3 regions of the Vibrio sp. 704 genome follow, and region 3 is predicted to be linked to each of the others. Evidence: predicted binding sites of a transcription regulator. Region 3 holds the regulator's gene; each other region holds the start of a gene.
What was found. The regulator CRP, encoded in region 3, controls carbon source genes, mostly activating them, when cyclic AMP is high. The targets are predictions, from matches to a motif close to TGTGANNNNNNTCACA.

Region 1 (3,282 bases), on a different contig from region 3:
AGCCTACTTTCTCATCACCCGCCATTAGCGCGCGGTAAGGAAAAACTACGTCAACTTCGTCTGCACCGTAAGCAACCGCCGCTTTTGTTTCAGCAACTGCGATTTCAATGTCGTCGTTACCATGTGGGAAGTTCGTTACTGTTGCAATACGAACCTCTGGCGTACCTTGCTCACGAAGTGTCTTCTTAGCAATAGGAATAAAGCGAGGGTAAATACAAATTGCAGCTGTGTTGCCTACTGCTGTTTTCGCGTCATGACATAGTGAGATCACTTTTGCATCAGTGTCATCGTCATTCAACGTAGTTAGGTCCATAAGTTTAAGTGCACGTAGCGCTGCTGCTTTTAAATCGCTCATTTCTATCTCCGATCAATATTCAAAAAATTCACTACTCAGCCTTACATCACGTCTTTAACTATAATCAACAAGTCGAGACAATGTGAGTAAATGGCTAAACAGTCTATTAATGAACGGACTTGGTTCCCTGAAGACTCGGCATATACAGCGAAAATTTATCATATGCCAATTGCTATCCTTGTCACCGCACAGTACCAGTTTGGCCTATGGCACAACAATCTATGATTGCGGTGTCTTTAATATCACATCACAAAGCAAAACGCCTATTAGATCTAATATTGCAGGGCAATTCATTTGCCCATCGATTATGTAATATTCATTACGTGATTAAGAATCAAGCTTAACCACTATCCTGTGATTAATACATTATAGAGTTTCACCGCAAAACTGTAGCACCAAATAGAGCGCAAACGGTTTGTATCTCAAAATTTCCTAGCCCCTATTCCATTGACTGCGTAATACCTCGACTAAGGCAAACACCCGATGAAATTTTGGAGCCCGAAAAACGAAAAATGCCCCGCAGCAATCTCTTGCTACAGGGCATGATGTAAAACGGCGTCTATATATTAAGAACCGATTCTAATTATAGTGCTGCAAGGCTTAAGCAGAAGCCTGCAATTGTCGCTGCCATAAGGTTAGACAACGTACCTGCAAGAACTGCTTTAACACCCATGCGAGCGATGTCACTACGACGGTTTGGTGCAAGGCTACCTAGACCACCAAGTAGAATCGCGATAGAAGAAAGGTTCGCGAAACCACATAGTGCGAATGAGATGATAGCTGTTGTCTTCTCAGACATTACTTCACCAGTTGCCGCGATTACTTGAGCGTTTTCACCTAGGTATGGTGTGAAGTTCAAGTAAGCAACGAATTCGTTCACTACGATTTTCTGACCGATGAATGAACCAGCTGTTACAGCTTCTGCCCATGGAACACCGATTAGGAATGCTAGTGGAGAGAACGCGTAACCTAGAATTAGCTCTAGTGTTAGTTCTGGCATGCCGAACCAACCACCGATGCCACCTAGCATACCGTTGATTAGCGCGATTAGACCAACGAATGCGATTAGCATTGCACCTACGTTAAGCGCAAGTTGTAGACCAGAAGCCGCACCGCCCGCAGCTGCGTCGATTACGTTAACTGGTTTGTCGTCACCGCCGTCCATCGCTTCTTCGATACTTTCGTGAGGCTGGTCAGTCTCTGGGTGAAGGATTTTAGCGAACAGTAGACCACCTGGTGCTGCCATGAATGATGCCGCAACTAGGTACTCTAGTGGAACACCCATAGATGCGTAACCAGCTAGCACACCACCAGCAACAGAAGCTAGACCACCACACATTACCGCGAATAGCTCTGATTGAGTCATTTTTGGAACGAATGGACGAACAACTAGAGGTGCCTCAGTTTGACCTACGAAAATGTTAGCTGCTGCTGACATTGATTCCGCACGCGAAGTGCCTAGCGCTTTTTGTAGTGCGCCACCAAGAATCTTGATAACCCATTGCATAACGCCAATGTAGTAAAGAACTGAAATCAGTGCAGAGAAGAAGATCAGTGTAGGAAGAACACGGAATGCGAAGATGAAACCGCCGCCGCCGAATACTTCGAACATCTTGTCAGAAACAAGACCACCGAATAGGAATGATGAACCATCGTTACCGTAGTTGATAACGTTAGAAACACCTGAAGAGAAACCGTTTAGTAGATCACGGCCCCAAGGTACATACAGAACAAATGCACCTAATGCGAATTGGATAGCGAATGCGCCACCCACAGTTCTAAAGTTGATAGCTTTTCGGTTGTTAGAAAATGCCACTGCAATCGCAAGAAGCACTACCATACCGATTAGGCTCATAAACAGGCTCATAGTTTATGACTTCCTTATAAGTTATTTATTGGCGTGTTACAAAATGGAGCTATAAAGCGGGGGCAATTATACTCATGCAGAATCAATTAAAGTAATGCCAGCCTCACACTTTCCTATAAGATTCATGATTGATTCAACCAGCTTTGTGAGTTAATTCACAATAAGCAGGAAAACGTTTTCGATTTCAAACCACATCTTTAGATTTTATTCACATATCGAGAAAGCAAAATTGCTATTTTTCCACAGTTGAGAGGCAATCGATTGCTTTCGGCCGTTATGCAACTCTACGAGCTCATTAAAGACGTGAATGAGTTTGGCTGGGTGATTTGACTCCCCTTGATATCCAAGTATAGGCATATCTGGTGCGTCTGTTTCGATTACTAGGTTTTCGAGTGGTAATTTTTGAATTGCGTCGCGTGTTTTCTTGGCTCTTGGGTAGGTAATCGTTCCTCCTACACCGATAAAAAAACCTAATTTGACCCACTCCATGGCTTGCTGATAACTCCCAGAAAAAGCGTGTAGCACACCACCTCTAGGGAGATTCGCCGCTTTCACCATTTGAATGAGGCGATTGTGCGCTTTTCGGCTATGTAAAATAACTGGGAGTTCGAAGCGTCTAGCCAGCTCAAATTGAACTTCAAGTATCTTTTCTTGCAACTGTGGATCAACATCAATGGCAAAATCTAAACCACACTCTCCTATTGCCACGCACTGCTGCCCTTTTTGATTTAGATAGCCTTCTAGCTCTGTAAGGTGCTGCTCAACGTTATCTTCAAGAAAATACGGATGAAAGCCGAGCGCATAATACAAATTGGCATGTTGCTCTGCCAAAGTTTGAATACGAGCCCAGTTTTGCGGACCGACGGAAGGAATCAAAATTCTTGCGACGCCTTGCGTTTGAGCAAGCTCAAGTTGATGTGCAAAGTCATCTTGAAACACATCAAAATCAAAGTGGCAGTGCGTATCAAAGAGCTTCATCTTGACGCTTTTTATCTGTATCTGCGGGCAGAAAATCAGAGGATGGTTGGGCTTCACTCTTCTCTTCAGTTTGATGGGCTGG
Region 2 (3,282 bases), on a different contig from region 3:
TTCGACGTACAGATACAATGGTAGTCACAGTCGACCTCTTGATTATTTCTCTTTGGATTTAATTCAGTATATGGGGGAGGAGAAATGGGGATTCAAGGGGGCAAAAAGAAAGGCCCTAGGATCTTAGCTCCTAGGGCCTGAGTTTAAAGATTTTCTTTCCAAATCGCACACGGCTCGATTTTCGCGCGTTGCAGTTTATGACGGTCACGTTCTGCATCACGTTTGAACTTATACGGACCTAGCACCACGCGATACCATGAACTGCCTTCTTTCTTACGAATCTTGCTCGACATCCCTTGGAACGCGATTGCAAGCTTACGCTCTTCGGCTTGTGCCTGGGTTTTGTACGCGCCACACTGCATGATGTAAGGAATTTTAGAAACTTCAATTTCTTTGGCCACAACTTCAACTTCACGTTTCGGTAGTGACTCAACATATTCCCATTTTTCTTCTGGTGGTGGCGGCAAGTCTTTTTTCGGCTTTGGTTTGCTTACAGTGGTTGTTGGCTGCTTCACGGCTGGTTGTTTAGGTTCTGGGTCACTACTCAAAAGGTAAAGACCATAGCCAAAACCGCCCACGAGCAAGATAGCGAGCAGGCCACTGCGCCAAGGTTTTTTTCTTCTCGGCGGCTGTTTTTTTGTCGACTTTTTTGGGGCGCCTCGCCCCCGTCTTACATAATCTCTATTTGCCACGGTTATTTCTGGTCATCAAGGATTCTTGCAAATATGTTAATCCAGAACGAGTTGAGAAAACACCCTATTGATAGAATCTTGATAGCTAAAGCGCGACAACGCCCGAGTGTAGGAGTGTGTTTCTGTTCTCGCTTATATTTATTTGGGGATATACAAAAAGCAGGAGGGGTAAATAAAAAGCGGCGCCTTAGCACCGCTTTGGGGATGAATACCTAATATTTAGGTTAAGGGCGCTGTGGTGGCGCTGCACTTCCACGAATGACGAGATTAGTTTCAAGCAGACGCGAGCCTGAATGCACGTCGTGGCCTTTTAACATCTCGAGCATCATTAGCATCGCTTGTCGACCAATCTCATAGCGAGGTTGAGAGATGGTGGTCAACGGTGGATCGCAGTACTGAGCGAAGTTAATGTCATCAAAGCCCACAACAGAGAGATCTTGCGGTACTCGTAAGCCAAGCTTTTTCGCTTCTTGAATTGCGCCGATGGCCATTGTGTCACAGTGACAGAAAATAGCCGTTGGTGGTTCTGGCAATTCGAGCAGTTTACGAACGGCTTTTGCTCCGCCATCAAAAGAGAACTCAGTAATGACACTATATTGTGGATCTTTATTGATGCCGGCACGGCGCAGGGCTTGTTGGTAGCCTTGCTGGCGGAACTGACACAATATTGCTGTATCTGGTCCAGAGATTTGAGCAATGCGTTTATGACCTAATTGGGTCAGGTAATTCACCGCTTCAAATGCTGAGGTCAGGTTATCAATATGTACTGTCGGAAGCTCGAGCTCTGGCGCAAATTCACACGCCATTACCATCGGAGGTAAGTTCTTTTGCTCTGGCTTACTGACATCGAATGGTAGATCTGTACCAAGCAGTAGCATTCCATCTGCCTGCTTAGTAAATACGAGGTTAACGAAAGAGCTTTCGCGTTTCTTCTGTTGTCCGCTATCGCCCAGCAGGACTAGATAGCCATGTTCCATGGCTGCATCTTCAATACCGCGAATAATTTCAGAAAAATAAGGATCACAGATGTCGGGAACGATAGTAACAATGGTTTTTGATTCGTTTCTACGTAAGTTACGCGCTAATGAGTTTGGAGAATAACCCGCTTCAAGTACGGCATCTTCTACTCTCTTTCTTGTAGAAGAAGAGACTTTCTCTGGATTCATTAAGGCTCGAGATACCGTAGCCGTAGACACTCCCGCAAGCTGGGCAACATCCTTCATTGTCGCCATAGTTTTTAACCTCTCATTTATTTTTTGCCAAGATGACGTTATTCCGGTTTGAAATCAGAGTAATCAAACCGAGTTAGAGCTGTATTTGCTCTTCGCTCAGTTCGTGTTAACGAGTGGGAAAATGGATTCTTCACCGCGATATCAATTTGTGGGAATAGTCATTGTTTTAATCTAAGCCTGTGCAAACAAGTCACTTTAGACTTTTCTAATTTGGATAGTCTATTCATTTCTAAAGTGAAAGTTACGGTCTGTTTAACAAAAATTGTAATCTTGGTGTGATTCTGGTCACATTAAATGGTAATTCATTACATAGTTAAACGTTTGCTAGCTGAGATCTTGTGGTTCTATGTCTAAATTCCAGCGTACTTTCTTAGCGTTTGGCAACAACTCAATAGCAGGTTTGGCACTGGTTAATAACTTTTGCATCAATGAACGATGCTGAGTTTGCAGTAATAGTTGCCAACGGTATTTACCAGCCCGCTTGGCCAAAGGTGAAGGAGTAGGGCCTAACACCATGCAGGAATCATCGAACAGAGGGTGTGACTCTAACGTAAAGCGAACTTGACGCAGGAAGTCTTCAACTATCTCACTTTGGTTCGCCTCTGCTTTAAACAGAGTCAAGAAACTATAAGGCGGAAGCTGAGCCAGTTTGCGTTCTTCCAGAGCTGTCATAGCAAAGTGGCGATAGTCTTTTTGAAGCAGGGCCTGCAGCAAGCTGTGCTCAGGATGGTGGGTTTGTAGGATAACCTCGCCAGGTTTACTTGCGCGGCCGGCACGACCTGCGACTTGAATAAACAACTGCGCTAGTCGCTCGGAAGCGCGGAAGTCACTACTATAAAGAGAGCCATCAACATCCAAAAGAGCAACGAGCGTTACATTTGGAAAATGGTGCCCCTTAGCCAGCATTTGGGTGCCAATCAGAATTTGATGTTCACCTTTACGAATCGATTCAAGGGCATCTTCCAAACTACCTTTGCGACGTGTGCTGTCTCTGTCGATGCGAATGGCTTTGTATTCTGGAAATAACTGAGCCAATTGTTGTTCGAGTTGTTCCGTTCCTACGCCGACGGTAACCAATTGAGTTGAACCACACCCCTGACATTGATGAATTACCGGTTGTTGTGAGCCGCAGTGATGGCAGCGTATTTCGTTGCTGTAATGGTGGAACGTATAGTACGCATCACAGCGTTTACATTCTGCAATCCAACCGCATTCATGGCACATCAAAGCGGGCGAAAAGCCTCGGCGGTTAAGAAACAACATTACTTGATTGCCAGCTTTTAAATGCTTGCGCATTTCGGCAATCAGTTGGGCAGATAAGCCACTTTCTAAATACTGACCTTTTACATCTAACACTT
Region 3 (3,282 bases):
CAAGAAGATGAGCCTCTGATTAATGATCATATAGCTTTACGTACCTTCAATATCGCGCCTCTTGGTATTGAAACTCTAGCTAAGCCATTTGTAGCTATTGGTTACAAGGCGTGTGGTGATTACGTTTTCGAAAGCAAAAAGCTGATTGCTAAGCACTATGAGCACCCAGATCCGAAGCAACCTAAAGTATTTATTAGTGAGCTAAAAGTTGAAGAGTGCTCGCCTGAGCTACAAGAGATTGTGAAAAATTTGGTGGCACAAGTCGATGCTGACAAGCTGAACGATAGCGCATTCTTACATGGTGGACGCTTGTGGGATTTAAGCTTTGCTGATTACCAAACGTTGGCTAAAGAAAGTGAGTACGCATCTTGGCTTGCGGCGCATGGTTACGGAGCAAACCACTTCACGGTGAGCGTTAACCAACTCAATGAATATGAAGAAGTGAAGCAGGTAAACGATCATCTGCGTACCGCTGGGTTTACCATTAATGAAAATGGTGGTGAAGTGAAGGGCACTCCTGAGGTGTTGCTAGAGCAGTCATCGACCATGGCAGATAAAGTAGCGGTTCGTTTTAGCGAAGGCACTGAAATTATCCCTGGCGGGTTTTATGAATTTGCTAAGCGCTATCCGATGGAAAATGGTGATTTGTACCCAGGTTTCGTGGCCGCTTCAGCTGACAAAATCTTTGAAAGTACGAATGGCTAAGTTTTAGGGTTAACCTGTTAAGCTTACTCATTAGTGTTCGCTGCACCCTATCTCATTTGGTCATGAGTAAATAAAAAGCCACCAATGTTGCCATTGGTGGCTTTTATAATTTTGTTCGTGTCACTCTAGTTCGAGATTAACGAGTACCGTAAACCACGATGGTTTTACCGTGAGCAGAGATTAGGTTCTGCTCTTCTAGCATCTTCAAGATACGACCCACTGTCTCACGAGAACAGCCAACAATTTGACCGATTTCTTGACGAGTGATCTTGATTTGCATGCCGTCTGGGTGAGTCATTGCGTCTGGTTGTTTTGCAAGGTTCAGAAGCGTCTGAGCGATACGACCAGTTACGTCTAGGAACGCCAGGTCACCTACTTTTTGGCTAGTTACTTGAAGACGACGAGCCATCTGCGCAGAAAGGCGCATTAGGATGTCTGGGTTTACTTGGATAAGCTGACGGAACTTCTTGAAAGAAATTTCAGCAACTTCACAAGGAGATTTAGCACGAACCCAAGCTGTGCGCTCTTGGTCTTCCTCGAATAGACCAAGTTCACCAATAAAGTCTCCTTGGTTTAGGTAAGAAAGGATCATCTCCTTACCTTCTTCGTCTTTGATAAGAACCGCAACAGAACCTTTAACGATGTAGTACAAAGTTTCTGCCTTTTCGCCCGCGTGAATTAGCGTGCTCTTTGAAGGGTACTTATGAATATGACAGTGTGAAAGAAACCACTCTAATGTTGGGTCGGTTTGAGGTTTACCTAGAACCATAATATCTCACTTCCTCTGCAGGGTACGCTTGCGCTATCCATATTTTAGCTAAGCCTGAATTAGGCCTACTAGAATAAGAGCACTTTTTATATGCTGCAAGCTCTCTTGTGTTTCGGTAAGAAATAGTATCCTTTTTCGAAAACGATTTCTTGATTTTAATCGTGCCATGATTGAGATTTTGTAAGCAAAACTGTGCACATGATCACGGTATGAAAAGTAAACATCTTCGCAGGCAGGTTTTTAGCCAATTTTCCCTGTTTCGATGAGCTGTTGTAGGATAGGCCGAACTATGAGCTCCATTGCAAAGCTCATCTTACCGCCGGGTACGACAATCGTGTTGTGGCGTGACATGAATGAGCCATCAATCATGGCCAGCAGATATGGGAAGTCGACATTCTTGATACCGCGTAGGCGAATCACTACAAAACTCTCATCCAAACTAGGGATGCCTTTTGCATTAAGTGGGTTGGAAGTATCAACGGTCGGTACGCGCTGGAAGTTGATGTGAGTACGAGAAAACTGCGGAGTGATATAGTTGAGGTAATCGTCCATGGATCGCACGATTGAGTCCATTACCGCTTCACGCGAATGGCCGCGATCGCGAGTGTCACGTACGAATTTTTGTATCCACTCTAAGTTCACAATCGGCACCATGCCGATTAAGAAATCCACATGTTGAGCAACATTAACATCGCCATCGACCACGCCACCATGTAACCCTTCATAAAACAGCACGTCGCTGTTTTCGGGTAAGTCTTGCCACGGTGTAAACGTGCCTGGCATTTGATTGTAGGGAACCGCTTCGTCAAACGTGTGCAGATAACGGCGCACGCTGCCAGTACCATCATGCCCGAACTTACGGAAAAACTCTTCTAATCCCGGGAAGTCATTAGCTTGTGGGCCAAAATAGCTAATGTGTCGACCTTGCTCGCGGGCTTTGCGAATTTCGATGTCCATTTCTGGGCGAGTAAAGCGATGGAAGCTATCGCCTTCAACCCATGCGGGTTTAACGTTCATCATATTGAACATTTTACGGAAGGCTTCAGATGTAGTGGTCGTGCCGGCACCGGACGAACCAGTAACCGCAATAATTGGGTGTTTCGCTGACATGACAAACCTTGTCGAAAATTACTTACCTGTAATGTGCAGTAGAGTTACTACTGCACGGTCGATATCCCACTATAGCACGTAACAATACCTTGTCATCGAGTGGGATACGGTAAAATGTGAAGGGTCTAAAATTTTGTTTTATGCTGAATATCGACGGTTTCGTGTAGCTCAGAGAACACGATAACCGCTTCACCTTTTTCCAATTGAGCTTTAACTTGATCAATTTTGTCTTGCAAAGAAACCTCGACGGTTCCGTAATCCGTTCCTTCGCGTAAGACGAATTCACGAATTAAGTTTTCCAATGTTTCCGGCGCAATGTCTTGCCATGGAATGACCATAAATACCTCTAACTTTTATGATGAGCGGCTAGTTTACTGCGTTCGTTGCTTGGATACAGCAGAAAGGTAATCTGCGGCGATACTTTCGTAATACGCGGGCAGCGCTTCCTCCAACCAAAACTTAGGTTTTAACGCCGTTCCTGTTAGGAAGCCAACATGGCCACCGTGTTCAAAGAGACGGTAATCAATGTTATCTGGCAAAACAAACTTCGGTATCACATCATCGGTCATGAACGGATCGTCTTTGGCATGGATGATCAGTGTGGGTAGCGTGATTTGCTGTAGTTTACTTAAGCCAGAACATTGATCGTAATAATCTTGTGCGTCTTTAAAACCGTGCAGTGGTGCCGTGATCAAATC

Region 1: R7R24_RS17255 (NupC/NupG family nucleoside CNT transporter) is a predicted target of CRP. The motif match lies at 2,367-2,382, and genes of this name have one in related genera.
Region 2: cytR (DNA-binding transcriptional regulator CytR) is a predicted target of CRP. The motif match lies at 2,199-2,214, and genes of this name have one in related genera.

Annotation. Positions count from the first base shown of each region.
Region 1 covers NZ_JAWOUH010000014.1:23,521-26,802, reverse strand. Annotated here, with positions in the region: gene deoC (deoxyribose-phosphate aldolase) at 1-355, opposite strand, end outside; gene R7R24_RS17260 (hypothetical protein) at 446-580, shown strand; gene R7R24_RS17255 (NupC/NupG family nucleoside CNT transporter) at 939-2,222, opposite strand; gene R7R24_RS17250 (TatD family hydrolase) at 2,427-3,200, opposite strand; gene R7R24_RS17245 (DUF5363 family protein) at 3,187-3,282, opposite strand, start outside.
Region 2 covers NZ_JAWOUH010000006.1:112,051-115,332, reverse strand. Annotated here, with positions in the region: gene hslV (ATP-dependent protease subunit HslV) at 1-28, opposite strand, end outside; gene ftsN (cell division protein FtsN) at 144-692, opposite strand; gene cytR (DNA-binding transcriptional regulator CytR) at 917-1,945, opposite strand; gene priA (primosomal protein N') at 2,249-3,282, opposite strand, start outside.
Region 3 covers NZ_JAWOUH010000029.1:30,279-33,560, forward strand. Annotated here, with positions in the region: gene R7R24_RS22900 (DUF1338 domain-containing protein) at 1-705, shown strand, start outside; gene crp (cAMP-activated global transcriptional regulator CRP) at 842-1,474, opposite strand; gene R7R24_RS22910 (phosphoribulokinase) at 1,715-2,584, opposite strand; gene R7R24_RS22915 (YheU family protein) at 2,710-2,922, opposite strand; gene R7R24_RS22920 (hydrolase) at 2,956-3,282, opposite strand, start outside.